DNA from 2 places in the Arthrobacter sp. RCC_34 genome. Region 1 is predicted to be linked to the other one. Evidence: predicted binding sites of a transcription regulator. Region 1 holds the regulator's gene; the other holds the start of a gene.
What was found. Region 1 encodes Rex, which represses fermentation and respiration genes when NADH is low (regulators of the CRP and FNR family bind a similar motif). Its sites were predicted from a motif close to CTTGTGAANNNNTTCACAAG; they were not measured.
Positions count from the first base shown of each region.

Region 2: the regulator Rex is predicted to act here: its motif matches at 5,540-5,559, upstream of AB6732_RS04685 (glyceraldehyde-3-phosphate dehydrogenase).

Region 1 covers NZ_JBFUPW010000001.1:133,214-148,620, reverse strand. Annotated here, with positions in the region: gene ccsB (c-type cytochrome biogenesis protein CcsB) at 1-669, opposite strand, end outside; gene AB6732_RS00665 (cytochrome c biogenesis protein ResB) at 666-2,429, opposite strand; gene AB6732_RS00660 (cytochrome c biogenesis CcdA family protein) at 2,502-3,260, opposite strand; gene AB6732_RS00655 (TlpA disulfide reductase family protein) at 3,264-3,878, opposite strand; gene AB6732_RS00650 (histidine phosphatase family protein) at 3,882-4,547, opposite strand; gene AB6732_RS00645 (YceI family protein) at 4,793-5,338, shown strand; gene AB6732_RS00640 (hypothetical protein) at 5,555-6,064, shown strand; gene AB6732_RS00635 (hypothetical protein) at 6,180-6,851, shown strand; gene AB6732_RS00630 (hypothetical protein) at 6,954-7,781, shown strand; gene AB6732_RS00625 (GntR family transcriptional regulator) at 7,888-8,604, shown strand; gene AB6732_RS00620 (HAD family hydrolase) at 8,628-9,344, opposite strand; gene AB6732_RS00615 (redox-sensing transcriptional repressor Rex) at 9,496-10,230, opposite strand; gene AB6732_RS00610 (glutaredoxin family protein) at 10,260-10,514, opposite strand; gene AB6732_RS00605 (HAD family hydrolase) at 10,579-11,394, shown strand; gene AB6732_RS00600 (30S ribosomal protein bS22) at 11,977-12,075, opposite strand; gene AB6732_RS00595 (helix-turn-helix domain-containing protein) at 12,238-12,441, opposite strand; gene AB6732_RS00590 (3-deoxy-7-phosphoheptulonate synthase) at 12,589-13,758, opposite strand; gene AB6732_RS00585 (sulfate ABC transporter substrate-binding protein) at 14,207-15,223, shown strand; gene cysT (sulfate ABC transporter permease subunit CysT) at 15,220-15,407, shown strand, end outside.
Region 2 covers NZ_JBFUPW010000001.1:993,767-1,009,173, reverse strand. Annotated here, with positions in the region: gene def (peptide deformylase) at 1-290, shown strand, start outside; gene AB6732_RS04710 (acyltransferase domain-containing protein) at 294-1,136, shown strand; gene AB6732_RS04705 (LysR family transcriptional regulator) at 1,213-2,100, opposite strand; gene AB6732_RS04700 (GNAT family N-acetyltransferase) at 2,191-2,697, shown strand; gene AB6732_RS04695 (HNH endonuclease family protein) at 2,729-3,547, opposite strand; gene AB6732_RS04690 (hypothetical protein) at 3,664-3,855, opposite strand; gene AB6732_RS04685 (glyceraldehyde-3-phosphate dehydrogenase) at 3,939-5,381, opposite strand; RNA gene rnpB (RNase P RNA component class A) at 5,572-5,948, opposite strand; gene AB6732_RS04675 (YaaA family protein) at 6,053-6,817, shown strand; gene AB6732_RS04670 (zinc ribbon domain-containing protein) at 6,860-7,594, opposite strand; gene AB6732_RS04665 (Nif3-like dinuclear metal center hexameric protein) at 7,720-8,796, opposite strand; gene msrA (peptide-methionine (S)-S-oxide reductase MsrA) at 8,926-9,450, shown strand; gene cysK (cysteine synthase A) at 9,516-10,451, shown strand; gene epsC (serine O-acetyltransferase EpsC) at 10,641-11,216, shown strand; gene AB6732_RS04645 (hypothetical protein) at 11,310-11,834, shown strand; gene gndA (NADP-dependent phosphogluconate dehydrogenase) at 11,987-13,423, opposite strand; gene AB6732_RS04635 (FadR/GntR family transcriptional regulator) at 13,615-14,364, shown strand; gene AB6732_RS04630 (GlsB/YeaQ/YmgE family stress response membrane protein) at 14,458-14,718, opposite strand; gene AB6732_RS04625 (FMN-binding negative transcriptional regulator) at 14,833-15,407, opposite strand, start outside.

The DNA.
Region 1 (15,407 bases):
ACGGCCCAGGGCCAGCTGGCCTTCGCGGCGGGACTGGATGAGCTGCAGCACGGACATGGAGAACGTCAAAGTGAAGAGCGCCGAGGACAGCACCGCGATGGAGACGTGGATGATCAGCCAGTAGCTCTGCAGAGCCGGGACCAGGTGGCCCACGGGCGTCCAGAACGCGACAGACGCCGCCACGAGCATGATGATGACAAGGGCCGTCACGAAGGTGCCCACGAAGCGCAGGTCACGCCGCAGCAGCACGAGCAGGAAGACCACGGCCACGAGCCAGGCGCCGGTGGTGAGGAACTCATACATGTTGCCCCACGGCACACGGCCGGCGGCGATGCCACGGGTGATCACACCTGCGCCGTGGATCAGTGCCGCGAGGACGGTGAGGGCGACGGCGACCCGGGCGGGGACGCGCCGTTCCGCGGCGTAGCGCATGGAGGGATCCGCCGTGATGGCCCCACCGCCGGACGCCTCCTGCGACGTGACCGGGGCGCCCGCGCCGACCAGCTGACGGGCCTGCTGCTGCGCGGCACGCTCATCGATCGCCTTCAAGGTGGCGCTGCTCTTGGCCAGATCCCAGGCGAAGGCGATGAACGCCACCGTGTAGGTTCCGGCGGCGAGCAGCATGAAGAGCTCGCTGTACTGCCCCAGCAGCGGGTTCAGCGGTGTCATGAGCTTTCCTTTCCATTGCGCGCCGCCCCGGTGTCGGGCCCGGCCGCGTTCTTTCCATTATCCGCCGTGCTTCCGGAGCCGCCAGGCGGGTCTCCGGGTCCGGCGTTCAATCCCCAGCCGTCCTGAAGCGCCTGCCGGATCTTCGCGGTCTCCTTGGCCAGGCCGTGGTCCTCACCGCGGGCCAGAAGGCCGTACTCGACCATGACCCGGCCGTCGTCGGCGGTTCCGGTCCGGACCCAGGCCCGACGGCGCCCGACGTAGAGGGAGATCACCAGACCGCCCACGGCCACCAGCGCGAACACGAGCGCAGGGACCTGGCCCGGGTTGTGGCGGACGTCGACGGCGATGAAGCGCTTGAGCCCGTCGAACGTGATGGACCCCTTGCCGTCCGGCAGTTTGTAAGTCTGCCCGGCGTCCAGGACGATGCCCTTGGCCGGCAGATCACGGCCGTTGAGCTGCTTGAGGTTCTTCACGTCCAGGCTGAAGACGTTCTGCGGGGCGCCGGAGTCCAGGCCCAGATCGCCGTAGTACGAGTTGAGATTCAGCTGCGGCCTGAGCGGATCCGGATCGGCGCTGAACGCCACGCCCTGGTCGTTGAGCTGGGCGGACGGCAGGAAGAAGCCCACGAAACCGAGCTGGTCCGGCTTGGCGTCCGGCACCTTGATCACCATCGTGGAGGTGTACACGCCGTCCGTCGGGATGGAGGGCACCGGACCCTGCAGGGCCACGTTCCCCTTGCCGTCCCGCACGGTGATGACCGGTGCGTAGCCGTTGCCCACCAGGTAGACACCGGTCCCGCCGATCTCCAGCGGGGAGTTGACCTTCAGGGTCTGCTGCTGCGGAGCCGCGTCCGGACCGTCCTGCGTGGTGACATGGGCGGTGAAGTCGATCGGCTGGCCGAACTGCTTGACGGACTCGCGGTCGTACCGGACATCGAACTTGTCCAGCCGCATCGAGTACGGGCTCAGCCAGGCCGACTGGAAGTTCGTGCCCGGCGTGAACTGGTCATAGCCGACCAGGGTGTTGACGAAGGTCTCACCCTCCACGATCGTGCGCTGGCCGCTGTACCCGAAGAGACCACCGAGAGCCACGGAGACGAGCACGCCCACGAGCGAGCTGTGGAACACGAGGTTGCCGACCTCACGCAGGTAACCGGTCTCGGCGCCCAGATGGGGACGCTCGCCGTCGGCATCGCGGGTCTCCACGCGGTAGCGGCGCTTGCGGAGCACTGCCGCGGCATCCTCCAGCGCCGACGACGCCGACACCCCCTCCCCGGCAGGGATCACCAGAGTGCCGTACTGGGGCAGCCGCGAGATGCGGCGGGGGGTCCTCGGCGGGGCGGTGCGCAGCGCCTTGTAATGCGCCCGCACTCGCGGGATGATGCAGCCGATCAGGGAGATGAAGAGCAGCAGGTAGATGGCGGAGAACCAGTAGGACGCGTAGACGTCGAAGAGCTGGAACCGGTCCAGCCACGGCCCCGTGACCGGGTTGTTCTTGATGTACTGCGTGACCACCGCGGGGTTGGCCGGGCGCTGCGGGAAGAGCGAGCCGGGGACGGCCGCGACGGCCAGCAGGAGGAGCAGGAGAAGGGCGGTGCGCATGCTGGTCAGCTGCGTCCAGGCCCAGCGGAGCATCCCGATCGGCCCCAGGACGGGGACGGCGATGTCGTCCTTGCCGGACTTCTTGCCCTGTGCCTTGGTGCCCTGCGCTTTCGTGTCCTGCGCCTTCGTGTCGTCGGGCTTCTTCACCGTCTCACTCATCCGTGCTTCTTCCCTGTCTGCGCTTTTCCCTGTCCGCGCTTCATGTCCTCTGGTCCCATTACCGCGCCGGCCCTAGATGGGCAGCTTCACCTCGTTCTGGAACCAGGTCTGGAGCTGAACCGTCCATTCCCCCCACAGGCCGCTGATCATCAGCAGGCCCAGGGCGATCAGCATGAGTCCGCCGAGCCGCTGGATGGCGAGCTTGTGCTGGCGGAAGAACTTCATGACGCCCATGCCGCGCCGGACCGCCAGGGCGATCAGCAGGAACGGGATCCCCAGGCCGAGGCTGTAGGCGAAGGCCAGGAGTGCCCCCTTGGCCGCCGTCGAACCGCCCGAGAGGCTGAGCAGCTGCACCGCCGAATAGGTCGGACCGATGCACGGCGCCCAGCCGAGGCCGAACGTCATGCCCAGCAAGGGCGCACCCCAGAGACCCGCGGGAGGCTTGGCCTTCAGCTTGGCGTTGCGCTGGAAGAAATCGAAGCCGCCCAGGAAGATGATGCCCATGATCACCACGACGACGCCGAGCCAGCGGGTGACGGTCGGCAGCCGGTCACCCGAGATCAGACCGCCGAGCTGACCGAACGCGCCGCCCAGCAGGACGAACACCACGGAGAAGCCCAGCACGAACAGCGCCACACCCGCGAAGATCCGTCCGCGCCGCTGCTTCTCCAGATCCACCCCGGTGAGCCCCGTGACGTAGCCGAGATACCCCGGCACGAGAGGCAGGACGCAGGGTGAGAGGAAGGAGACGAGCCCGGCGAGCATGGCCACCGGGACCGCCAGAAGCAGCGAGCCGTTGAGCACGGTCTCCGCGAAGGCGTTGTTGGGCATGGATCAGGCCCGCTCCGCCAGGGCGGACGCGATGAGGGTCTTCAGCGTGCCCTTCTCGAGCTGACCGAGGATCCGTGCGCTGACCCGGCCCTTACGGTCGAAGATCAGGGTCGTGGGCACCGCCCCCGGAGGAACCAGGCCGGACACGGAGAGCAGCACCTGCCCGTCCTTGTCATTGAAGCTGGGGTACGTGATGCCGAAGTTCTTCTCGAACGCCTCGGCCGTGGCCTTCTCATCGCGGAGATTGACGCCGTAGAACTCGACGCCCTTGGGCGCGAACTCAGTGTGCATCGCTTTGAGGTCCGGCGCTTCGACGCGGCAGGGCGCACACGCGGCGAACCAGAAGTTCATCACCACCACTTTGCCTTCGAGATCTTTGCTGGTGACGCGCTTCCCGTCGAACAGCACACCCTGGAAGTCCTTGGCCGCCTTGCGCTGGTCCGGGGCGAACTCGGTGACGGAGCCGTCCCCGGCCACGTAATTCTTGTTGTCCCCGGCCCGGGCCTGCTTGGCGAGGGGGTCGTCCTGGCTGCACGCGGACAGGGCGAGGCCCAGCAGGCCGGCGCCCGCCAGGCCGAAGACCTGACGACGGTCCAGGGGGAAACGTTCGGTGCTCATCGCTCAGGCTCCCGGGGTGGTCGAGGCGCCCACCAGGAGGTCGGCGGCGGGTTCGCGGTACGTCACGCCCACCAGCCGGCCGGCGTCGTCGAACAGGAGGGACGTGACCGAGGTGAGCGTGCATTCACGCTTGCGGGGATCGTGGGCCAGACGGCGGCCTTCGGCGGCCAGGCGCGTGGACCAGATGGGCAGCTGGTGACTGACGATCACGGCTTCGGCGCCCGCGCCGGCCCGTGCGACGGCGGTCTCCCGGGCCTGGTGCACGGCAGCCATGACGCGGCTCACCTGAGCGGCGTAGGGCTCGCCCCAGGACGGGCGCAGGGGATTCACCAGATGAGGCCAGTGCCGGGGATTCAGGAGTTCCTTGCGGTTGACCCGCAGTCCCTCGAAGTGGTTCTCCGCCTCGATGACCCGCTCATCCGTCTCGATCTCAAGACCCAGCGCGGCGGCCGTGGGGGCCGCGGTCTCCTGGGCCCGGAGCAGGGGCGACGCCACCAGATGGACGATGGCCGCACCGGCATCGCGCTGCGCGCCGAAGTACTCGCCGAGGCGGTCCGCCATGCGATAGCCGCGTTCCGAGAGGTGGAAGCCGGGGAGCCGTCCGTACAGGACGCCGTCCGGGTTGTGCACCTCGCCGTGGCGCATCAGATGAACGATTGCATGGGGCATGGCTCCATTTTCTCAGAGTTTAAGGGTGACCCGGGCCAGAGTGGCCCTGCTGCGGCTGAGAATCCGCCATGAATCGACGGGCGGCGCCGATCACGCGGAGACATGTGACTGGCGCCACGCCTGAAGTTCAGGAAAAATTTTCCGAACCCGGGAACAAAAGATGCATATGCATGTTTATACTGGGTGACAGAAGGTTGGTTGAGGCTTCAACCAATCGACGTGAGTGACCTGACAAGGAGAACCCCATGAGCATCCCCACCAACCTCACCGCCGGCACCTGGACCCTGGACCCGTCGCACAGCGAGGCCGCCTGGACCGTCCGCCACGCGGGCATCAGCAAGGTGCGCGGCACCTTCGGTGATCTGGCCGCCACCGTGACCGTCACCGACGCCGACGCCGTCGTGGACGCCACCATCCAGTCCGCCAGCATCAGCACCGGCGACGCCAACCGTGATGGCCACGTCAAGGGCGAGGACTTCTTCGACGTGGAGAACCACCCGACCCTGACCTTCAAGTCCACCAGCCTGGAAGGCGACGGCGAGGACTACAAGCTGAACGGCGAACTGACCATCAAGGGCGTCTCCGTCCCCGTGACCTTCGACGCCGAGTTCGGCGGCGTGGCCGTGGACCCCTTCGGCAACACCCGCGCCGGCGTCTCCGCCGAGACCACCATCTCCCGCAAGGAGTTCGGCCTGACCTGGAACGCCGCCCTGGAAGCCGGTGGCGTGCTCGTCTCCGACAAGGTCAAGATCAACCTGGAGCTCTCCTTCCTGGCCCCGTCCGCCAACTGAAGCCCGCCCGGCGCACGGCCGGCGCATCGTCCTGAAGGATGATGCAGGCCGTGGATGCCCGACGACGCCACCCGGCGTCGTCGGGCATCCTGCGTTAAGCGCCGCGTCATCCCAGGTCACTCACACCGTTACCTCGGGGTAACGGATGCGTTGCGCTCCGGCGAAAGTTAGGCAGGGGGCTATCCGGCGCGGCCCGTCGAACCTAAAGTGTGGATTATGAGCAGCCAATATCCCGGTGCTCCGGGCACCGCACCCAGCAATCAACCTCCCGCGGGTCTCGGCTACGCAGCCCCGGCCCGGAACAGCTTCGGTTTCGACACGAAGAATCTCGCCATCCGTCTCAAGGACGTGTCCGGCGTTCCGCAGCAGCTCGTCTACTCCTACTGGCTCTGGCTGGCGGGGGCGGCGCTCGGCGTGCTCCTGTCCATCATCAACGTCTTCATCCTCACCGCCTCCCTCGGCTCCTATGCGGGCATCGCGATCGGCGCGTCGATCGGCGGGATCATCTGGAGCATCATCTGGGCCGCCGTCGTCATCTTCATCGCCATCCGGCTCAAGGAAGGCTCCCGCTGGGCACGGATCGTCCTCAGCATCCTGGGCGCCCTCGCCGTCATCGGGCTGATCGTGGGCCTGGTCGGCCTCAGCATCACGGCCATCGGCTCCGCGGTGACCGTCGCCGCGGCCGTCCTGATGTGGCTGCCCGAGTCGCAGAAGCACTTCGTCTGAGGAATTGAAGAATCATCCCCTGGGCTGGGGATACGCCTCGGCCCAGGGGATACGGTAGGAGGAACGCCGTGTTCCTGGCGGCGGACCCGTACATGCCGTTCACGAAGGAGCTGTCATGAGCAGCACACCCAACGAGCCTGCAACCCCTCAGCAGCCAGGCCAAAACCAGCCGTCCAGCGCCCCTCAGTACGGAGCGAATCCAAGCGCCCCGCAGTACGGCGCGCCCCAGACGGGAGCACCCCAGACCGGAGCACCCCAGTACGGCGCTCCCCCGGCCTACGGCTCCCAGCCCGGGCCGGCAGGCCCCGGTTATCCCGGCGCCCCGCAGTGGCCCGGCGAGAGCCCCTATTCCGGCGGGCCAGCCCCGGTCGCGCGTCCCCAGAAGGTGGAGATCTCCTTCTGGCTCATCATCGCGGCCGGCGTCCTCAACCTGGTCGGCGCGATCCTGGGCGCGATGTTCATCTCGGACACCGCCCAGTACCGCGACCTGGTCCGCCAGATGGAGCAGTCCGGTGGCAACGCCGATTCCCTCCGCTCCATGGTGACCCTGATGGCGATCGTGTTCGGCGTCGTCCAGCTGGCGTTGTACCTTCTGGTGGCGTTCTTCGTCCGCAAGGGCGCGAACTGGGCCCGCATCCTGGGGACCGTCTTCGCAGCGCTCTCCCTCATGGGCCTGTTCGGCGGCAACGTCATCAACATCATCGTGGTCCTGATGGGAGTGGTCGCCATCGTGCTGCTCTACCTGAAGGACACCAGCCCGTACTTCGCCAAGCGCCCGAAGTTCTGAGCGCCGCGACTCCAGCAGCACACCGTCCATGAGCCGGGGTGGGACGCCACAGACGTCCCACCCCGGCTTGTCCGGGGCCAGGCCCCAGTCAGGGAATCCCACATGAACAGCCACGCACCCACTCCGGAACCGGGCCAGGAACCCGTCGCGCCGGGAGGTGGCTCAGGGCCGGACGCCCACAACACGCCGGGAAGCGCCCCGGCGGCAGACACCCCGGCAACGCCTCCGCAGGACCGGCCCCAGTACGGCCTCCGCGCCGCCGACCTCGGCCTGCCCTCCCCGTACGAGCAGTACCAGCGGGAGCAGGAGGCGGAGGCCCGCGCCGCGCAGCAGGGTGCCTGGCGGGCCCCGGCTCAGCAGCAGACCGGCCCCTTCGCACCCCAGCAGGGCGCCCAGGCTTGGCAGGCGCCCCAGAATCCCGCGCAGTGGTTCCAGGGAACCCCGCCCGAGAAGCCCGAGGAACCCCGGACCATCCGCTGGGCTTTCTGGCTCATCCTCTCCGGGTGCGCCTTCGGCCTGATCGCCTCATTGCAGACCTTCCTGGCGGTCGACTTCGACGAGATCTACCGCGAGATGATCGACCAGATGCCGGCCAGCACCCGGAACATCCTGTCCCAGGAGAGCCCCGACTCGCTGAGGTCCATCTTCATCGTGTCCATGGTGCTGACCTTCGTCTTCACCGTGGCGCTCTACGTCCTGGTGGCGGTCTTCGTGAAGAAGGGCCACCAGTGGGCCCGGGTCCTGGGCACGATCCTGGCCGCCATCTCCGTCACCGGGTTCGGCTCCTCCGTGATCCTGGACCTCCTGAGCATCCTGTGCGGCATCGTCGGGATGGTCCTGTGCTGGCTGCCGGACTCCAGCGCCTTCTTCGCGCGGATGAAGCTGCATCGCGACTACCAGAAGTTCGCGCGCTTCCGCGCCTCACGCTGAGCGCTGGCCGTCGTCGTCGTGTCTCTCAGGGCCGACGACGGCGGCCTCCGCTTCCGTGCCCGCTTTCCCCCGCGCCGTGGCCACCGCCGGGCGATAGGCTGAGCCCGTGACCGGCAGCTCCTCCTCGCAGCGCATTGAAGACGCCCTCCGTGCCGCCATCTCCTCGGGACGATACGCGCCCGGCGCCAAGCTTCCCGCCGAGCGGGAACTGGCCGCAGAGCTGGGCGTGAGCCGCATGACGCTCCGCCAGGCCGTGGAGACCTTGCAGTTCCAGGGGATCCTGCGGCGCCGTCCCGGCCGAGCCGGAGGGACCTTCGTCGCCGGGGACGCCCCGGTGCTGGAACTGGGTTCCCTGCACGGCCTCTTTCAGCAGTTGTCCCGCACCGGAGCCGTGGTCGAGTCCCGGATCCTGCTCGCGGAGACGTCCCCGGCGCCCGCCGAGGTGTCCAAGGCCCTCCGGATCACGCCCGGCGAACTCGCCCACCGGCTCCGGCGGCTCCGTTTCCTCGACGGTGAGCCGCTCATGGTCGAGGACTCCTGGTTCCCGGCGGAGCGGCTGCCGGGATTCGCCGTCGAATCGCTCACCGGTTCCGTCTACGCTCGCCTGGAGACCTTCGGCTGGGAGCCGGTGAGGAAGACCGAGGACCTCATCCCCTCCGTGGCCACACCGGAAGAGCGGGACCTCCTCTCGGTCGGCGCCCGTCACCCGGTCCTCCGCATCATCAGAACCGCCTACCGCTCCGACGGTCTGCCGGTGGAGTTCGCCCAGGACACCCACCGCTCGGATGCCCTGCGCCTGCGCGTCACCACCGGAACACCCTGAGCGATTCAGGCGGAGCGTTCCGTTCAGACCGTCAGCGCCGCCAGTTCCCCGAGCGGGTGCACCCCGGCTGGGCTGTCGGCCGCAGCCAGTGGGCCGGCGTCCGGCAGATCGGAGGCCTGCAGATCGGCGGCCAGCGGGCCCACCAGCACGCAGTGCATGCCTGCCGCCTGGGCCGCGGCGACCCCGGCCAGGGAATCCTCGACCACGACGGTGGTCGCGGGCGAGGCGCCCAGAAGCTCAGCGCCACGGAGGAAACCTTCCGGGTCCGGCTTGCCCCGCGCGACGTCGTCGCTGCAGACCGTCGCGGAGAACAGCGCGGCCAGCCCGCTGTCCTCCAGCGCGGGTTCCAGCAGACGCCGCAGCGTGCCTGTCACCACCGCGACCTTGATTCCGGAAGCCACCAGTTCCTGGACCAGGGTGACATGCGCGGCAGGGATCCGTGGCGCCCGTCGGATCTCCCGCAGATAGCCGGAGCACAGGTGATCCAGCACGCGGGCGGTGAGGACGTCATCGCCTCCGACCAGGGCGGCGCAGATATCCGGGTCGCTGAGCCCGACGAACCGGTCGCGGTACTCCTCGGGGCTCAGCTCGAACCCGCACACCTCGAGGGCGGCCTCCGCGTAGAGCCGGCCCATGAGGTCCTCATCGAGCGACAGCGTGCCATTGAAGTCGAACAGCACCGCCTCGGCCGAGGTCAGGAGCGCGCGGACGGCGCCGGGGGCGGTGAGAGACAGGGGCATGGATGGTCCTTCGTCGCGGGAGAGCTTCTGTGGGAACAGTAGAGGCTCGATACCCCGGAATTTTTGGTCTAGACCAAAGTTTACCGAGAGTTCGCCCTCAGGGCGGCGACTCTTCACCACAGCGGACGCTCCGGCGCCCTCAGACGCCCGGTCAGTCGACGAGACGCTGGGCGTGATAAGCCAGGATCTGCAGCTCGGTGGCCATGTCCACTTTGCGCAGATTCACCCCTTCCGGGACCTGGAGGGTGATGGGCGCGAAACTCAGAATGCTCTTCACCCCGGCGGAGACCACCCGGTCGCACATCTCCTGGGCCACATGCGCGGGCAGCGCGAGCACCACCATGTTCGCGCGCGTCTGCGCCAGGCCCGTCTCCAGACCGAGCACATCACTGACCCGCAGGAACCCGATCTCCTGCCCCACGATCAGCGGGTCCGCGTCGAAGATCGCCACGATCTCGAACCCGCGCGACTGGAAGCCGCCATACCGGGCGAGCGCGCGGCCCAGGTTGCCCGCCCCCACGATCGCCACTTTCCAGTCGAGTGTCAGGCCGAGAGCCGCGGCGATCTGCCGGTTCAGGTAGTCGACCTCATAGCCGACCCCGCGCGTGCCGTGCGAGCCGATGTAGCTGAGGTCCTTGCGGAGGGTCGCCGAGCTGACGCCGGACGCTTCCGCCAGAGCCTCCGAGGAGACCCGCTCCACGCCGTCGCCCGTGAGCGAGTTGAGCGCGCGGAGGTAGAGCGTCAGACGCGCGACGGCGGCCGGCGGGATCTGCTTCACGGCCTGCTCTGCGGCCGGGTACCCGTCGAGGGCGCCTTCCGCGCTCTGCGGCACCACGACCGGGGGCTTTCCCCCGGTCGGCAGCGGACTCAGTTCTTTTTTCTTCATCGGTCTGTATTCTTCACGGGCGGACCCGGTCAGCCCTGCTGCGCGTCGCGCAGCTTCCGTTCCAGGCGTGCGGGGTCGATCGTCCAGAAGTCGCGCTGGACGCCGTCGATCATCACCACGGGAACCTCGTCGGCGAACCGCTCACGCAGCCCGGCGTCGTCATCGATCAGCGATTCCTGCCAGGGAACGCCCAGGCGGCCGGCCACCTCGGACACGGTCGCACGCGCCGCGGCGCACAGATGACAGTCCTTCTTGGTGATGAGGAGAAGTTCAGGGACCCGCATCCTTCCACGGTAGCGGTATCGGGGCGCCCACGGCACATCAGCGCCGTTGGATAGACTCGTCTTCATGGCCTCCACGCGAACCGAATCCTCCTCCAGCGTTCCCGTGGCCGAACTGCACCGCCATGAAGCCGCCTTCTTCGACGTGGACAACACGCTGATCCGCGGCGCCAGCATCTTCCACGCCGCCCGCAAGATGTACGAGCGGAAGGTGTTCACGCTCCGCGACGCCGCATCGTTCGGCTGGCAGCAGCTCAAATTCGTGGTCCGCGGAGAGAAGCTCTCCGACGTCCACGAGATCCGCGACCGGGGCATGAAGATCGCCGCCGGGATCCGCGCCGAGGACGTCGCGACCCTGGGCGACGAGGTCTTCGAGGAGAGCATCTCCAGCCGGATCTGGCCCGGCACACGCGCCCTCGCCGAGCAGCACCTGCGCGTCGGCCGGCGGGTCTGGCTCATCACGGCGACGCCGATCGAACTGGCCGAACCCATCGCGTCCCGCCTCGGCCTGACCGGCGCCCTGGGCACCCGGGTCGAAGTGGTCGACGGCGTGTACACCGGACGGCTGGTCGGCGACATCCTCCATGGGGAAGCCAAAGCCGAAGCGGCCCGCGCCCTCGCGGACGCCGAAGGGTTGGACCTGGCCGAATGCTGGGCCTACAGCGACTCCCACAACGACATCCCCCTGCTGAGCATGGTGGGGCACCCGGTCGCGATCAACCCCGACGCCGGGCTGCGCCGTCACGCCAAAGCCCAGAACTGGCCCGTCTACGACTTCCGCTCCGGCCGCCGCGCCGCCACCCTGGGCCTGAAGGCAGCGACGGTGGGCGGGGCGGTGTACGGGCTCTGGAGGGGTCTCAACCACGCCCGCGGGCGGAGGTAGTTCCTCTCTCGCAGGAGGGGTGTGAGTTCCCACGCGGCTTAGACACCGTTCGCAGCCACCCCGGCCTCGCAAGCTCGGCAGGGTACCCCTGCTGCTCTCTTAGCCTTCGCTCGTTCCTCGCTCTGTCGCGCGATGCGCCGCTTTCGGGAACCCGCACCCCTCACGGCCGACCCCCGCCCCCCGGCGTGGTTTCGGTGGGAAGGGTTGTCCGAGGTGCTCGGATTCTGTGGGGGCGGCTGGTCGAGATCGCAGTTTTTCGGGGTTCCACGCCTCCCAGACCCCAGAAAGTGCAATCTCAACGACACCCCTCGCCTCGGGCCTCTCCCCACGGAGCACACGTCAGCCCGAATCTTCCACGTCCCGGCCCCACGCTCAACCGCGTGAAAACCGACGTGACATCGGGAGCCGGCGGAGGTTCCCGGAAGCGGCGCATCGCACGCCGCAGCGAGGAACGAGCGAAGGCGGGTGTCTAAGCCGCGAGGGAACCCCCGCCGGCCACCCAACGCAACCGCCGTCGTCGCGCGTTAAAAGCACCAGGCCCGGAACCTGACGGTTCCGGGCCTGTACGCGTGCGAAGTATCTCTACTTCTTATTGCGGCGCTGGTGGCGAGTCTTGCGAAGCAGCTTGCGGTGCTTCTTCTTGGCCATGCGCTTGCGACGCTTCTTGATAACTGAACCCACAGAAGTTCCTTACGGTAATACGCGGCCACCCCGCACCCGAGAATCCGAGGCTTGGCAAGCCGCACTTTCTTACGATGACGTAAAACGTTCCTTAACAGGGTACCGCTTCCGGCGGCCTGCCCTTGACCGGATCCCTGAGGACCGGTCCGGAGGAACCCAGGTTCACGCGGTTTCGGACCGATTCCCCGTGACCGCTGCGCGGACGTACTCCTCGACAGCCACTTCCGGCACGCGGTAGGAACGCCCGAAGCGCACCGCCGGCAGCTCACCCGAGTGAATCAGGCGATAAACGGTCATCTTGGACACACGCATCTGGTCTGCAACTTCAGCCACCGTGAGGAAGTCGGTGTTCGCAAAGTGGGCCACGTCCGGCCTCCCCCTCCTGCAATTCAGCCTTGGTTCACGCCGCGAGGTAGTGCGGCGTGTCGGTACTGAGGTTGTCCCATCCTGAGTGCTAGTAACTCTAGTGGCAATTGAGCCTAAAGTGAAAGGCGCCACGGATGCGTCGGATGACTACTGTCCCGCCCTCCGGTTCCGGCTCGCGACGGCGAGACGTTTCAGCACGTCAGAGGTCACTTCCCAGCCCATGCAGGCGTCCGTGATGCTCTGCCCGTACACGAGGGCCTCGCGCGTCGAGGCATCCGTCTGAGGGTCGAACTTCTGGGCGCCGGGCACCAGGAAGCTCTCCAGCATCACCCCGGCGATCGCGTCGGCCGTCGGCGCGGCCGCCAGCTGCACGGCGCCCTCCAGCTGCTCGGCGAGCTCGACGGCGACGACGGCCTGGCGCACATGGTCCTTGCCGCTGTTGCCGTGACTCGCATCCACGACCACCCGGGGGTTGCCGCCCCTCGCCTGGAGCGCCCTGGACACCTCCGCGATGGATGCGGCGTCGTGATTCGGTCCGGAGACTCCGCCGCGCAAGATGACATGCCCGTCGCGGTTCCCGGCCGCGTGGACCACACTCGTCCGCCCGTCCAGGTCCGTCCCGAGGAAGGACTGCTCTCCCGCGGCAGCCTGGCACGCGTCGATCGCGTGTCCCACGGTGCCGTCGGTCGCGTTCTTGAAGCCCACCGGCAAGTCCAGCGCCGCGGCCATCTGCCGGTGCACCTGGCTCTCCGTGGTCCGGGCCCCCACCGCGCCCCAGCTCACGAGGTCCTCCAGGTACGGGGCGCTGAAGGGTTCCAGGAACTCCGTGGCCACGGGCAGCCCCAGGTCCGTCACGTCCAGCAGGAATTCTCGGGCCCGGTCCAGGCCGGTGGCGATGTCGTGGCCGCCATCGAGCCCGGGGTCGTTGATGAGGCCCTTCCAGCCGACCGTGGTGCGCGGCTTCTCGAAGTAGCTGCGCATCACCACGAGCAGGTCCTCCCGGTGCCGTTCGGCCTCCGCCGCGAGGCGACGGGCGTACTCCAGGCCTGCCCCGGTGTCATGCACGGAACACGGACCCACCACGACCAGAAGCCGGTCGTCCACGCCGTTGAGGATGGCGCGGACCTCATCACGGCCACGGGCGACGACGGCCGCGTGTGCCGCCGTGAGCGGCCGGAAGGCGCGGAGTTCACGGGGAGTCGGCAGCGGCGCGTAGCGGGTCACCGGAACGGTCGCGGCGGGAGAGGCGGCTCCCGGGGTGAGCGGGAGGTCCACGGCGGACGGTGCTGCCGGGTTCACGATGGCTGCTGGTTTCATGATCTGGGTCCTCGGTTCTGGACGGACCCTGACCCGCAGAGCCCGCCGGAATGGCGAAGGGCAGGGATTGCATCCCTGCCCTGTGTGCTCTGAAGGTCGATGTGTATGCGCGACTAGCGACGCCGTTGGCCCTCCAGAGCCACAGCAAAATACGCATACCAACGCTTCGTCATGGTCCCAAACTGTAAGACCTCCGCCCGGCCCGCGCAAGCCCGCGGCCGGATTATGGGGAGCCCGGCCGCCCTCCAGGTCACGCAACTACACACGGAGACCTATATGACAACCGCACGCGACGCCGTCGTCGTGCGTCGGTACATTTGCCAGCAACCGCGGCGCATCGGCGCCCGGCGACCAACCCGCTCCTCTCCTCCGCCCGGTCCCTGTCGTCTGTCAGGACCGGCTCACTGCTGGAAGACCCAACGCTGGAAGACAACTGAAGGAAGACCTCATGAAGACCTGGAAATCCCGTCTGGCCGTCACCGCCACCGCTCTCGCAGCAGTCCTCGGCATGACCGCCTGCAGTGGTAGGGCCTCCGGAGCGAGCGGCACCCAGCTCTCGATCGTGGGCTTCGCCGTCCCCGAAACGGCCAACAAGGCCATCGCCGCCAAGTTCCAGCAGACCGACGCCGGCAAGGGCGTCACCTTCAGCGGTTCCTACGGCGCCTCCGGCGACCAGAGCCGCAAGGTCGCCGCCGGCGCCAAGGCCGATTACGTCCACTTCTCCCTGCAGAGCGACGTCACCCGCCTGGTCAAGGCCGGCCTCGTCGACGAGGACTGGAATAAGAACGCCACGAAGGGCATCGTCTCGGACTCCGTGGTCGTCCTCGTGGTGCCGAAGGGCAACCCCCAGGGCATCAAGGGCTGGGAGGACCTGACCCGTCCCGACGTCAAGATCATCACCCCGGACCCCAAGTCCTCCGGCTCCGCCCGCTGGAACATCCTGGGCGCCTACGGCCACGCAGTCGCCTCCGGCAAGACCGAGGCACAGGCCTCGGACTTCCTGAAGAAGATCTTCGCCAACGTGACCCAGTGGGCGGGCAGCGGCCGCGAAGCCACGGAAGCCTTCGACAAGAAGGTGGGCAACGTCCTCATCTCCTACGAGAACGAGGCGATCCTCGCCCGGCAGAAGGGCAAGGACTACGACTACATCGTGCCGAACGACACCGTGCTGATCGAGAACCCGGGCGCCATCCTGAAGAAGGCCGACCCCAAGGCCAAGGACTGGCTGAACTTCGTGCTCAGCAAGGACGGCCAGACCGAATTCGCCAAGACCGGTTTCCGCCCCGTGATCGACGGCGTGAAGACCGAGGTCAAGGGCGCCAACGACCCCGCCAACCCGTTCCCCACCCCTGAGCACCTGCTCACCGTGGAGAAGGACTTCGGCGGCTGGACCACCGTGGACAAGAAGTTCTTCGCGGACGGCGCCCTCATCGACCAGCTGCGTGCGGCGGCCGTCAAGAAATGAAGCCCGACACGCTGACCCGCCCCGCCGCCGCGGGCCTCGGACTCGCGCTGCTCTGGTTCAGCATCCTGGTGCTGATCCCGCTCGCCGCGATCGTCCTGAGCTCGACGGCGGGGGGCTGGCAGCAGTTCATCGGCACCATCACGGACCCGCAGACCTTCGCGGCACTGCGGCTGACCGTGCTGCA
Region 2 (15,407 bases), 860 kb from region 1:
GCCTCTCCTTCCCGGGTGAGCACTACCCGCTCCAGCGCGCCGACTGGGTCCGCGTCGACGGCTTCGACGGCTTCGGCGAGCCGGTCTCCTTCGAGGCCACCGGCTGGTTCGCGCGCGTCATGCAGCATGAGTACGACCACCTGGACGGGCTGCTCTACGTGGACCGCCTGATCGACCGCTACGCCCGCCGCGCCAAGCGCCAGGTGAAGCGCAACGGCTGGGGCGTCCCGGGCCTGACGTGGATGCCCGGCGTCGACCCCGATCCCTTCGGCCACGACACGGAGGACTGAACCGTGGAGACCACCGCGCTGGAACCGGCCGAGCTCCTGACACTCCTCGGTGTGCAGGACACCGACCGTGACGCCGTCCTGGCACTGCTGGACGGCCCGCCCAGCGAGGGAGCACAGACCGCGCTCGGCGTTCTGCGGGAGCGCCTCGGCACGTTCCCCGGCGGATACGCCCCGAAGAGCGACGTCGACGAGTTCGGCTGGCTGGAGGCGTACGCACGCTTCACCCCGGATCTCCTCGCCTACTGGGAGGGCCTCGGCATCCCCCAGGAGATCGTGACCGCGACGCTCGCGGACCTAGGCCGCCACGTGGACATCAACCGCAGGGTCTTCAGGACGTTCGGTTTCGAGACCTTCGGCTGGCTCTCCCTGCATTTCGCCGGCAATCTGTTCCAGCTCGGGCGCCTGCAGTTCCATCTGCTCCAGCACCACGAGGACGCCGACTGGGCAGATCCCGGCGAGTGGATCCTCTCGGTGCACATCCCGGAAGGCGGCGGCCTGTCCCCCGCCGCCGTGGACGCGAGCTTCGCCCAGGCCGTCGAGTTCTTCGCCCGCCACTTCCCCGACAAGCCGGTCCGCAGTGCCGAGTGCATCTCCTGGCTTCTGGACCCCGAACTGGCGCGACGCGTCCCGGGCAGCAACATGGCCGCCTTCGCCCAGCGCTTCACGCTCGACCGCACGAGTGCTTCCCCCACGGATGCCGTGTACTTCACGTTCCGCCAGCGCGGCCTCGACGGCCTGGACCGGCTGCCCCGCGACAGCTCACTCCAGCGCGCGGTGCTGGAGCACATCGACGACGGCGGCGAGTGGGGCCTGGGCCACGGCCACCTGACCCTGCCGCGCGGCTGAGCCGGGCTTCCGTCCGGTTCCCGTCGCCGCCAGGGCGGCGGCGGGCTCAGCAAACGCGAGCCCAACAAGCGCCGACTCAGCAGACGCCGGCCGCCTGCCGGAAGGCCTCCACGACAGCCCGGTGGTCGCCGTCGCGCGTCGCGAGCTGCACCTCCGTGGTGTAGCGTTCCGGCCCGGCAAGGCTCACGCGGACCGCGCCCACGGGCAGCTCCCCCGTCACGCTCTCCGGGGCGATCGTGACACCCAGTCCTCGGGACACGAGCTGGATGATGGTGTGCCAGCCCGTGCATTCCTGGTCGGCCCGGCGCTCCACCCCGAGGTCCCGGAACGGCTTCACGTTGAGGTCATAGGCCCGGGGGCCGCTCGTGCGCGGGAACAGGATCAGGGGCGAATCGAGCAGCTCGGCGGCGCCCACCTCGGCGGACCCCGCTGCCGGATGATCCGCCGGGAGCACTGCCACGAAGTCCTCACGGCTCAGCGTGCTCAGCAGGATCCCGTCCTCAGGCTCCGCGTCGCGGACGATCCCGATGTCGCAGCTGCCCCGCCGGAGCTGGTCCAGCACCTGGGTGGTGTCGCCATTGGACAGCCGCACCTGTACATCCGGCCGCACCGCGGCGAACCCCTGCAAGTGTCCGCTGACGATCACGCCGGCCGAGGTGATGAAGGCCAAGTCCAGCCGTCCGGTCTCACCACGCGCCACACGCTTCGCTTCCTCCACGTCCCGCTCCAGACGGTCCAGGAGGTCCCGGACCCGCGGCAGGAATGCGGCGCCCGCCTCGCTGAGCGCCACATGCCGCGATGTCCTCTCGAAGAGCCGGAGTTCCAGCAGATCCTCCATCTGCCGGATCCGCTGTGACAGTGCCGGCTGGGCGATGCCCAGCTCGAAGGCCGCCTGACCGAAGTGAAGTTCCTCGGCCAGCGCGGCGAAGGCACGGAGGTGTTTCAGCTCGAGCGAGTTATACATAAGGTGAGCTTATCAATCATCATCGTCCGATTTATTGGACTTCTTGATCGCGGCTGGACAGACTGATTCCACGCCTGAAAGGAGGCCTCCATGTCCCAGCAACCCACCCTCCGTGTCACCATCGACTCCCTGCGGGGAGCGGAGGACGCCCTCGCTTTCCGTCAGATCAGCGAGGAATGGCTCACGGAGCACTTCCAGGTCGAGCCGGAGGATCTCCACGCGCTCGGCGACCCGCGGCGCACCATCATCGACGCCGGTGGCGACGTCCTCCTGGCGCGCGACGACACGACGGGCGAGATCCTCGGCGCGGTCGCCCTGGTCGCGTATCCGGAGGAGGTGTTCGAACTCGCCAAGATGGGAGTGCGCCGCACGGCGCGCGGGCGGGGCATCGGCGGTCTCCTGGTGCACGCCGCCATCAAACGGGCCGCCGCACTCGGCGGCCGCAGGCTCTTCCTGAGCACCAATCACGCCTTGACGAGCGCGCTGCGCCTGTACCGGGCGGCGGGTTTCGTGAGCATCCGTCCGGACGAGGTGCCCGTCAAGAACTACTACGCCCTCGCCCTGGACCGCGCCGACGTCTACCTGGAACTGAAGTAGCCGGCCTGACCGACCGAGCCGGCACGCCGGCTCAGCGTGCCGGGACCGCCGGACGCGCGATGGCGCCCTGGTCCGGGCAGCCGTCCAGCACGCGCCGCATCGCGTCCCGCTCCTGGGGGCTCACGCTGAGGCCGTAGCTGTACTTCACGGAGACCTGACGGGCCACGTAGTGGCAGCGGAACCCCCTGTTGGCGGGGAGCCAGGTGGACGCATCCTGGGCGCTCTTCTGCTGATTGGACGGGCCGTCCACGGCGAGAAGGTTCAGCGGATCGTTGGCGAGGGTCTGACGCTCGACCGGCGTGAGGTGGTCGGCGCCGCTCTTCCAGGCCTCGGCCAGGGCCACCACGTGGTCGATCTGGATGACCTGACTGCTCCCCTGTCCTCGTTCGAAGGGGATGTGGTGGCCGGTGTACGGGTCCCACAGCGAGCCGGTGGCCACCCGGCACTGCGTGCGCGCGGAACTCGCCGTGAACGTCACGGCATCCAGATCACGGCGCAGGATGTCGTTCCGGGTGTCACAGCCGTTGCGGTCCTCATCGGCCCAGGCCTGACCGAACACGGCGCGGTCGTAGCCGCGGGAGGAGTCTTTGGCCGCCACGGGAAGGGCGTCCAGCACGGAACGGGCCGGGGCGTCCGGGACGGCGTGCACGCCCGGTAGTGGCTTCATCCATGCCATGTCGTACAGCCGGGCGGTGGTCGGCCCGGAGCCGCTCTCCCCCAGCTCGAACTGACCGCGCAGAAAGAACCAGCCGAGCAGCCCCACGACGGCGGCCGTGACCGCGGCGAGGAGCGCTGCGGCGGACCGGGAGCGCCGTCGTCGTCTCCGGTAACCGGCCCAGTTCACGCTCACAGACAACCCCTTCCAGACCGGACCGATGTCCGCACCGGTCCAGCCTAGGAGGAGTCACTGACAGGATGAGCGGCCTGCGGTGAGGATGTGGAAAAACTCACACACGGGCCGGGGTTTTACTGCTCTTTCCGCACCCTGACCAGGTCGGCGTCCGCGGCGTCGGCCAGTTCCTGGAGCTGGTTCACCCGTTCCTGGGTGACGTCGCCGGTCGCCAGCATGCCCTTCGCCTGGTCGAGGAGACGGTGCGCCTCCTTGCTGTTGGCGGTGGCGATGTCGAGTGCGTGTTCCAAAGTGGTGTCGTGTTCCATGAAGCCCATCTTGATCCCGTGCCGCGTTAAAAGCGAGAGGCCACGCCAGGGCGGCGTGACCTCTCAGCTTCCAGCGGAAATGCTCAGGCAGCGGGGAAGGCCGGCGGGTTCACGCCCGCCATCTCCTCCATCACGCGGACGACCTGGCAGCTGTAGCCGAACTCGTTGTCGTACCAGACGTAGAGGACCAGGTTCTTGTCGTTGGCGATCGTGGCGAGGCCGTCCACGATGCCCGTGCGGCGCGAGCCGACGAAGTCGGTGGAGACCACCTCGGGCGAGTCGATGAAGTCGATCTGCTTGCGCAGGCCCGAGTGCAGGGACAGCTCGCGCAGGTACTCGTTCACCTCGTCCTTGGTGGTGCCGTTCTCCAGGTTGAGGTTCAGGATGGCCATGGACACATCCGGCGTGGGAACGCGAATGGCGTTGCCCGTCAGCTTGCCCGCCAGCTCCGGCAGGGCTTTGGCGACGGCCTTGGCGGCGCCGGTCTCCGTGATGACCATGTTCAGCGCGGCGGAACGGCCACGACGGTCACCCTTGTGGAAGTTGTCGATCAGGTTCTGATCGTTGGTGAAGGAGTGGACGGTCTCGACGTGGCCGTGGAGGACGCCGAACTTGTCGTTGATGGCCTTCAGGACCGGGGTGATCGCGTTGGTGGTGCAGCTCGCGGCGGAGACGATCGTGTCCTCGTCCGAGATCACGCCGTGGTTGATGCCGTGGACGATGTTCTTCAGATCGCCCTTGCCCGGAGCCGTGAGGAGCACACGGGCAGCGCCCTTGCTCTGCAGGTGCTGGCTGAGGCCTTCGGCGTCACGCCACCGGCCGGTGTTGTCCACCACGAGGGCGTTCTCGATGCCGTACGCGGTGTAGTCCACGGTGGACGGGCTGTCCGAGTAGATGACCTGGATGCGGATGCCGTTGACCGTGATGGTCTGGGATTCCTCGTCCACCTGGATGGTGCCCTCGAAGGGGCCGTGAACGGAGTCGCGACGGAGCAGGCTCGCGCGCTTCGCGAGGTCGTTGTCGCTGCCCTTGCGGACCACGATGGCCCGCAGACGCAGGCCCTGGCCGCCACCGTGCTTCTCCACGAGGATGCGTGCCAGCAGACGGCCGATACGGCCGAAACCGTACAGCACCACGTCCTGGCTGGTGCGGTCATCGGCGCCCTGGCGTCCGACGACGGGGGCCAGCTCTTCACGGAGGAACTCCTCCAGCGGACGGCCGGCGGCGGTGTCGTGGTACTTCTCGTTCAGCAGGGCCAGATCCACGGCCGCGGCGCCGAGCTCGAGGCGGTCGATCGCCTCCACGAGCGGCAGGGTGTCCTCCAGGGTCAGCTCGCGCTGGCTGATCCGGCGGGCGAAACGGTGCGCCTTGAGGATCTGCATGGTGGACTTGTTGATCAGGCTGCGCCCGTGGATGCTGGTCACCACATTGTTGTCGCGGTACAGGCGGCCGACGATCGGGATCATCGCCTCGGCCTTGGCCTCACGGCTCATCCACTGCTCGAAGGACTCGGAGTTCTGACTCACTCAAGGAACCTTTCTCTTCTGCGCGCGACGTCGGGCGCAGTTCGCCACCGGGGGTTCAGGGCATGAAAAAACCGCCTAGGCGAACGCAGGCCCGGCGGGGTGAACAACAGCGTTCGGGTTCAGTTTATCGTCCCGGGGACCGCCTCCGGGACGGGACTCCGGTGACATCAGTCACAATCGCTGTGATGAGTGGACGGGTTGGCCTGTGAGCCGGGTTCTGTCAGCCGCGCCCGTTGCCAGGTGCGGCGTAGCGATCATCCATCTAGGACCACTGTTGCCAGTGGCCTCAAGCGGCCTACCCGGATGCTCGGGCGAGCAGCCCTCGAACACATCCTGTCTGGCCTTGCTCCAGGTGGGGTTTACCTAGCCTCCCCGGTCACCCAGGGAGCTGGTGGTCTCTTACACCACCGTTTCACCCTTACCCCGCGCCGAGGCGCGTGGCGGTCTGTTTTCTGTGGCACTGGCCTGCGGGTCACCCCGAGTGGGCGTTACCCACCACCCTGCTCTGCGGAGCCCGGACTTTCCTCGGTGACGCCGGAGCGTCAACGCGATCGCCCAGCCAACCCGTCCAGCGACCATTCTATCCGCCGCGGGCACGCCCGGCCGCCAGCCCGGACCGGACGGCGTCGAGCCGGATCAGGAGCGGTCCCGCGATTCGCTACCATCGAACGGTGCTGATCCTCCTCCCACCGTCCGAAGGCAAGACCGCCGCCTCCCAGGGCCCCGGCGTCGACTTCTCCACCCTGAGCTTCCCGGAACTGAACACCACCCGGGCCGAGGTGCTGGAAGCACTGGGCACCGTGAGCGCTCATGAGGACGCCCTGGAGCTGCTCGGCGTGGGAGCGTCGCTGCACGAGGAAGTGGCCCGCAACACGCGGCTGCGCCACGAATCCGCCGCCCCGGCGCACAGCGTGTACTCCGGCGTCCTCTATGACGCCCTCGGCTACGCCTCGATGACCGCCGCTCAGCGGCGCAAGGCGGATGACGCCGTCGTGATCATCTCCGCGCTCTGGGGCGCCCTGAAGTTCGACGACGCCGTCCCCGCCTACCGCCTGTCCATGGGCACCGCGCTGGCGGGGCTCGGCCGACTCGCCTCCTACTGGAAGCCCCGGCTGTCCGAGGCGCTGGCTCCGCTGATCGACGGGGAACTCCTGGTCGACTGCCGTTCCAGCACCTACGCGACCGCCTGGGTCCCGCCGGCGGAGCAGACCGTGGCCGTGAACGTGTTCCGCGAGCGCGACGGCAAGCGCAGCGTGGTCAGCCACTTCGCGAAGCACACGCGGGGCGAGCTGGCGCGCCACCTGCTGACGCGGCGTGGCAAGGCGCCTCAGACTCCCGAGCAGCTGCTCAAGGCCGCCGCGGAGCTCTACCGCGCTGAGCTCGTTCCGGGCACGCCGCGTAAGGCGCACGCCCTGAACATCATCCTCGCGGACTGACGACGCCCTCCCGGCGCCGGGCCGTGACCGGGTGAGCCGGCGTCAGTTCCACTCGGGACTGCGCACCAGGATGACCCCGGAGTCCGGGCAGTACACCACGTCGTCCTCGGCGGCCGCCCTGACCTCGGCCAGGTCGCCCGGGCTCAGGTCCATCCCGGAACCCTCGCTGTGCCCATGGAACAGGCGGGCCGCACCCACGCCGCGCCGGTCGAGGGTCTTCTCGTAGAGGGCCAGGAGGGCCGGATCCAGAGTGACCGCGAAGGCGTCGCGTTCGACGCGCACACCGTCACGCTCCGCCTCGGCCTCCGCGGTCTTCGCGGCCAGTTCCTCCTGCACTTCACGGAGCTGCCGCTTCGCCTCGTCGAGCGCCTCCTGGCGGGTGTTCACTTCCGCTTCCGCGCCCTCGAGCTCCTCCATGAGCTCCAGCTCGGTGTCCTCTTTGCCGGACTTGAACGCGCTCAGCGTTTCGATGTCCTTCTGCAGCGCCATGAGGTCCTTGGAGAGGCCGCCGGAGTTGAGCCGCACCGTGTCCCGTTCGATCTTGACGTCCAGCGCCGAGACCTCGTCCTCCAGCGCGGTCAGCGCCTTCCGCACGGCGTCCCGCGCCTGCTCGGCTTCCTCGGCGCCTGCCTGAGCGTCCTCCACGGCGGCCAGAAGCGCCGGAAGACGGGGATCCTGCTCGAGCGCTTTCAGCCGCGTGGCGTTCGCTTTGAGAGCACTGTCGAACGCCTGGAGTTCGAGGAGTCTGAGCTGCTCGGCAGCCGGTGCCTTGGCCATGCGGACCTCCTATGACGACGCTGAGGATCAGGTCGTCTCTGTGGTGACAGGTGCTTTGAGACTAGGCCATATCCGGGCCGAACGAAACGCGCCGAGCGGCACGGGTCATCACCGACCGGCCCAGGTCAGCCCTCGCCGTCGCCGTGCGGGGTGAGGATGAAGTCCCACGGGTCCGTGTTGATCCCGCTGACGCCGATCTCCACCGGGAACCCCTGGTCCTCGAGCACATTGTCGAGGGCCTGGGCGGCCGCCGGAAGCCAGAGCCACTCGCTCGCGAAATGGGAGACGTCGATGAGGTACGGGCGGCCACCGCGGGCGGTCTCACGCGCCTCCGACGCCGGGTGGTGCCGCAGGTCCGCCGTGATGTAGACATCGGCCTGGCGCGCGCGGACGTCGTCGAAGAAGGAATCCCCCGCGCCGCCGCAGATCGCCACGCGCTGCACGAACGCGTCCCGGTCCCCCGCGACCCGGACCCCACCCGCCACGGAGGGCAGAAAACCGCAGAGCCGGGCCGCCAGATCGGCCAGGGTGACGGCGGAGCCGAGGGCGCCCACGCGTCCCACGCCTTCCTCGGGAAGGCCGTTCCGGGCGGCCGTCAGCGGCTCGCGGTCGTGCAGCTCAAGGGCATCGGCGATGACGTCGGAGACGCCGCCCACCGCCGAGTCACCGTTCGTGTGGACCGTCAGGAGGCCCACGCCGTTCTCGATGAGCCGGTGGATCACCCGGCCCTTGGCGGTGGTGGCCGCCACCGAGCTGACGCCGCGCAGCAGCAAGGGGTGGTGGGTGATCAGCAGGTCGACGCCGAGGTCCACCGCCTCCTGGACCACTTCTTCGGTGGGATCCACCGCGAACTGGATGCGGCGTACCGGCTGCTCCGGCCGGCCCGTCACGAGGCCGACCTTGTCCCAGTCCTCGGCGAGCGACTCGGGCCAGAGCTCCTCGACGGCGAGCTGCACTTCGGCGAGCGTGGGCGTCTGCTGCTCCGGGGCCTCGGTGACGGCCGCGTCGCCCGGGACGGACGGGGCGTCCTCGCCCGGCGTCGTCGTCGCATCTGCGTGTTCGCTGCCGGCGGGCGTCTCTCCGTGGCGCCCCTCCGCCTGGTCCTGGGCGGGGAGCTGCTCCGCTCCGGTTTCAGGGGCCGCGGTGGGCGGGACCTGGCCTTCCAGAGCCGGGCCGGGGCTGCCGTGCGTCTCATTCTGCATACTCAAGTTCTACCGCACCGCGTCCGGGAAGGGGACGCTCTCCCGGTCTACGAAGGCGCTTCTCCCAGAGCTGAACCCGTACGGGGCCATCGGGGGAACATTTCAGCTCCGCCGGCCATTGAGCATGCTGTGAGAACTTTCATCCTGGCCGGCGGCTGCTTCTGGTGCCTTGACGCGGTGTACCAGCAGACGCGCGGCGTCTCTTCTGTTGTTTCCGGCTACATCGGCGGGCACCTGCCCGATCCGGGCTACTACGAGGTCTGCTCCGGCACCACCGGGCATGCCGAAGCGGTGGCCGTCACCTTCGACGAGGACATCATCCCGGCCGACGTCATCCTGGACATGTTCTTCGCTCTGCATGACCCCACCACGCTGAACCGTCAGGGCTACGACGTCGGGACGCAGTACCGGTCCGCGATGTTCTACCAGGATGAGGAGGAGGCTGAGCTGTTCCGCGCCGCCATCGAGCGCAACCAGGCGCTGTGGAACGCCCCGATCGTCACCGAGGTGACCCGGGCCAGCCGCTTCTACGAGGCCGAGGCGATCCACCAGGATTACTACGCCAACAACTCCGGGCAGGGATACTGTCAGGTGATCATCAATCCGAAGCTGGCCAAGGCCCGGAAATATTACTCCGCATGGCTGAAGTCATGACGCTGGGTGAACCGGCTCACTAGGCTTTCCTTAACCATCCACCTGGAGATAGGCAGCAGTACACCATGGCACGTATCTACGATGACGTCACTCAGCTCATCGGCCGGACCCCCCTGGTCCGGCTGAACCGTCTGACCGAGGGCCTGGATGCCACGGTCGCCGTGAAGCTCGAGTTCTACAACCCGGCCAACAGCGTCAAGGACCGCATCGGCGTGGCCATCATCGACGCGGCCGAGAAGGCCGGCGCGCTGAAGCCGGGTGGCACCATCGTGGAAGGCACCTCGGGCAACACGGGCATCGCCCTGGCCCTCGTCGGAGCGGCTCGTGGCTACAAGGTCATCCTGACCATGCCGGAGACCATGTCCACCGAGCGCCGTGTCATGCTGCGCGCCTACGGCGCCGAGATCGTCCTGACCCCGGGTTCCGAGGGCATGCGCGGCGCCGTGGAGAAGGCCCAGGAGATCGTCGCCAACACCGAGAACGCCATCTGGGCCCAGCAGTTCGCCAACCCGGCCAACCCGGCCATCCACCGCACCACCACGGCCGAGGAGATCTGGGCCGACACCGACGGTGAAGTGGACATCTTCGTGGGCGGCGTGGGCACCGGTGGCACCGTGACCGGCGTCGGCCAGGTCCTCAAGGAGCGCAAGCCCTCGGTCCAGGTCGTGGCCGTCGAGCCCAAGGACTCCCCCATCCTCAACGGCGGCGCCCCGGGTCCGCACAAGATCCAGGGCCTCGGCGCGAACTTCGTCCCGGAGGTGCTGGACACCAGCATCTACGACGAAGTGCTGGACGCCAGCCTCGAGGACGCAGTCGCCACCGCGCGTGCGCTCGGCGTCAAGGAAGGCATCCTCGGCGGCATCTCCTCGGGTGCGGCCGTCTGGGGCGCCCTCGAACTGGCCAAGCGTCCCGAGAACAAGGGCAAGCTGATCGTGGCGGTCGTGCCCGACTTCGGCGAACGCTACATCTCCACCGTGCTGTACGACGACATCCGCGGCTGATCCTCCCGGCTGCGCCTGCCCGGCGTCGCCCCTCCCGTCCATGCGGTCCCTGCGTGCTCCAGAGCACGGACCGCGGACGGAGGGCGACGTCGGGCAGTCGGCTGCCCAGGGAATTCTTTCCCGGGCCCGCTGGTTATCCGTTCAGCATCCACCACGTACGCGCCCGTGTACGGCGACCAGAAGGACAGCGTGAGCTTCTTCACCCGCCTGAAAGAGGACCTCGAGAGCGCCCGCTCCCATGACCCCGCCGCCCGCGGGTCCGCGGAGAACTTCTTCGTCTATTCGGGGCTGCATGCCATCTGGGTCCACCGCGTGACGCACCGCATGTGGCAGAAGCCGGCGCTTCGCTTCCCCGCCCGGGTGCTGTCCCAGCTGACCCGTTTCCTCACGGGCATCGAGATCCACCCCGGCGCCACCGTGGGACGGCGCTTCTTCATCGACCACGGCATGGGGGTGGTCATAGGGGAGACCGCCGAGATCGGCGACGACGTCATGATCTACCACGGCGTGACTCTGGGCGGTCGGTCCCTGGCCAAGGTCAAGCGGCACCCGACCATCGGCAACAGGGTCACCATCGGCGCCGGCGCCAAGGTCCTGGGCCCCATCATCATCGGTGACGATTCCGCGATCGGCGCTAACGCCGTCGTCGTGAAGGACGCGCCGGCCAACTCGATCGTCACCGGCATCCCCGCCACCTGGCGTCCCCGCGTGGCTGAGGTCGAGACGAAGCCGGCCGTGGACCCCGCAGAGTACTACTACATCTGACGGGTTCTCTCCGCCCTCGGGCCGAGAACCCTGGCGCGCAAGTCCGTCCCGGGTCCGAGGCGGCCGGGGGCGCTCCGCTCCTAGCGTGGAAGCATGACAACCTCCACGAACCCCACCGTGTCCGGCCGCGCTCGGACACTGACGGTCCTCGGCCTGGCCGGCGCCGCGCTGTTGCCGCTGAGCGCCTGCGGCATCACGCCCCTGGCCGACAACTACGACAAGCGGGAGAGCCACGACTGGCCCCACGGAGCCGAGGCCACGAAGGACGGCGTGGCCCCCGCCTGGATCCCTGCCGGTGCGACCGACGTCCGCGAGGTCATCCGGACCACCGGCGCGGAGCGGATCCTGAAGTACTCCGGCGACGTGTCGGGCCTCCCCGCTCAGTGCAAGGCGCTTCCCTCCGGCGCCCGGCCGGGCCCCCAGGTGGAGGCCGGGGACTCTCGGAAGGCCGACGACTTCATCTCGGAGGCCACGCTCTCCGCCGACTGGTGGCCCGCGGGTCAGGAGCGCACAGCGAGCCATTACTGCGGACAGTGGTGGGTGTCCGCGGCCAACGGGACCGTCTACGCCTTCGCGCCGGAGATGAGGACGATCGCACGGCACCTCGGCAAGGACTGACCGCACCTCGGGTTGCGTGCTCAGTTGTTGCGGGTGTTCGCCGTGAACACCCGCAACAACTGAGCACGCAACGCGATTGGCCACTCAGGGCGATGAAGCACGACGGCGGCCCCCACCGGAAGGTGGGGGCCGCCGTCGTCGTGCGGGGTGAGTCAGTGCGTGTCGACCGCGCTGACCTCGGTGCGGTCACCGCTCCACTGGGTGTGGAACGTGCCCTCTTCATCCACGCGCCCGTAGGTGTGGGCGCCGAAGAGGTCACGCTGGCCCTGGATCAGAGCGGCGGGCAGGCGCTTGCGGCGCAGACCGTCGTAGTAGGCCAGCGAGGAGGAGAACACCGGCACCGGGATGCCCAGCTGGACGGCGGTGGCCACCACGCGGCGCCAGGCCGGGACGGCCTCGCCGACGGACTTCGCGAACGCCGGGGCGAACAGGAGGTTCTCCGGCTTGGCGTCGCCTTCGTAGGCGGCCATGATGTCCTTGAGCAGCTCGGCGCGGATGATGCAGCCGGCGCGCCACAGGGAGGCGATCTCGTCCAGCTTGAGGTCCCAGCCGTACTCCTTGGCGGCGCTGGTCAGCATGTCCAGGCCCTGCGCGTAGCTCACGAGCTTGGAGGCGTAGAGGGCCTGGCGGACGTCCTCCACGAAGTTCTCGGGAAGCGCCACCTCGATCTCGTGGCCTTCCAGGGTCTCCTGAGCGATCGAGCGCTGACCACGCTGCGAGGAGATGCCACGGGCGAACACGGACTCGGCGATGCCGGAGACCGGCGAACCCAGATCCAGGGCGGACTGGACCGTCCAGCGGCCGGTGCCCTTCTGCCCGGCGGAATCGACCACGACGTCCACGAACGGCTTGCCCGTCTTGGCGTCCACGTGGCCGAGCACCTCCGCGGAGATCTCGATCAGGAAGGAGGACAGCTCGCCCTTGTTCCACTCTTCGAAGATCTTGGCCTGCTCGGCGGGCTCGATGCCGGCGGCGCTGCGCAGCAGGTCGTAGGCCTCACCGATGACCTGCATGTCGGCGTATTCGATGCCGTTGTGGACCATCTTGACGAAGTGGCCGGCGCCGTCGGTGCCGATCCAGGCGCAGCAGGGCTCGCCGTCGACGTGAGCGGAGATCTTCTCGAGCAGCGGGCCCAGAGCCTCGTAGGACTCCTTGGAGCCGCCGGGCATGATGGACGGGCCGTTGAGCGCGCCCTCCTCGCCGCCGGAGACACCGACGCCCACGAAGTGCAGGCCCTTCTCCGCCAGCGCGGCCTCGCGGCGGCGGGTGTCCGTGTAGTGGGAGTTGCCGGCGTCGATCACGATGTCGCCCTCATCCAGCAGCGGGACGAGCTGATCCACGACAGCGTCGACGGGAGCACCCGCCTTCACCATGATGAGCACGCGGCGCGGCTTCTCGAGCGAGTCGACGAGTTCCTGGAGGCTCTCGGTGCGGACGAAGTCGCCTTCGTCGCCGTGAGCGGCGAGCAGGGCGTCCGTCTTCTCCACGGAGCGGTTGTGCAGAGCGACCGTGAAGCCGTTGCGGGCGAGGTTCCGGGCCAGGTTGGCCCCCATGACGGCGAGACCGGTGACACCGATTTGTGCAGGCATCTACACTCCAAGTCAATGCTAGTAATCTGATTTTAACAAGACGTTTTCAACCCTACGTCCTGGACACCGGCGACGGAAGAGCCAGCTGTAAGGTGAAGCACATTTCACGCGGTCGGGGCGGAAACCGCCGGAAGAACCTACGCTGGTGTTACTTCACATTTGACCACTTCACCCTGAGGATTTCGACATCGATGACGAGCCGTCAGCCCAGCCTTCACCACCAGGCACTGGATATCCTCGGACGCAGGATCGTCACGGGAGACCTTCCCGCAGGTCACGTCATGCTGGCGGAGAAGCTTGAAGCCGAGCTGAAAGTGTCACGATCCGTGGTCCGCGAGGCCGTCCGAGTCCTCCAGTCCCTCGGCATGGTGGAGAGCATCAAGCGGGTGGGTATCCGGGTCCTTCCCGCCCACGCGTGGAATCCCTTCGACGCGAGCGTGATCCGCTGGAAGATGGACAGCGACGCACGGGGCGCCCAATTGCGGTCGCTCGCGGAACTGCGCTCCGCGGTGGAGCCCGTGGCGAGTGAGCTGGCAGCTCAGAACGCGCCCTTCGCCCTGCGGCGCGAGCTGCTGCAGGTGGCCGAGGAGATGGCGAAGGTGGGGCGTCAGGGGAAGCTCGAACGCTTCCTCGACCTCGACACGCGCTTCCACGCCCTGGTGCTCAGCGGCTCCGGGAACGAGATGTTCGCGACCCTGATCGGGCAGGTCGCCGAGACCCTGGCCGGACGCACCACGCACGGACTGATGCCGAGCCAGCCGAAGGAGGAGGCGCTCCAATGGCACCTCGACGTGGCCCGGGCCATCCTGGACGGCAAGGCGGCGGCAGCCCGCCGCGCCTCGGCGAAGCTGATCAACGAGACCATCGAGGACCTCTCGCCCCAGTGGGCGGGTCAGCCGCGCGTCTTCGTCCCCCTCAAGCCGCTCAGCACGCAGGGTTAGCGGCTCCCGAAACCGCTCCACCACGAACCTTTGACGGAACGACGGCGGGGCCGGCCCCGAAGGACCGGCCCCGCCGTCGTCGTCAGCACACCGTCAGGCGCGCCGCTTCGTAATCAGGCCCCAGATGAAGAGCACCACCAGCGAGCCGACGATCGCCAGCAGCCAGGTGGACAGGGACCAGAATTCATTCAGGCCGACGTGGAAGAGGGCGGATCCGATCCAGCCGCCTACCAGGGCGCCCACCACTCCGAGGAGCAGGGTCGCCAGCCAGCCGCCGCCCTGCTGGCCCGGCATGAGGGCCTTCGCAATCGCGCCGGCGATGAGTCCGAGGACGATCCAACCAAGAAATCCCATGATGAACCTTTCTGTAGAAAGCCTTCTCAGAGCCCGGTTGAGGCTTCTTTCAGCCTACCGTCAGACAACCGGACCCGGCGGACCTGACTTTTCGAGGGCGTGCCGGAAAAGGCCTCACGCCTCCTCGCGAAGGTGAACCCGGCGCATCTCCTCGGCCAGCGCGGGGTTTCTCTTCCCCACCTCCCCCACGATGTTCTCCACCGTCTCCGTCCCCTTGTTCTGGCTGAGCTTCGCCCGAGCCTCGAAGCGGTCGACCCTCATCCGGAGGCCGACCGTCCCCTTCGCGATGCGGCGCGTCCCCTCCTCGTCCTCGCTCAGACTCCGCCCGTGCGGCAGATGGCGTTCGAAGTGATCCGTGAGGCGCCCCAGCATCGCGTAGTTCTCCTCATCGCTCAGGATCTCCGGCGTCCCGTAGAGATGCGCGGTCACGTGATTCCAGGTGGGCACGAGGTCGCCGGGCGCGTACCAGCTCGGGGAGACGTAGTCGTGCGGGCCCTGGATGATGACGAGGATCTCGTGGTCGCCGAGTTCGTGGAGTTTCTCGTCCGGCCGTCCGAAGTGGCTGACGATCACGATCCCTTCCTCGTCCTCGTCCAGGATGGCCGGGTAGTGGGAGGCCGTGAGTCCCTGCGACGACGGCGAGACGAAGGTCGCCCACGGGTTGTTGCGGATGAGCCGCTCGACTTCGG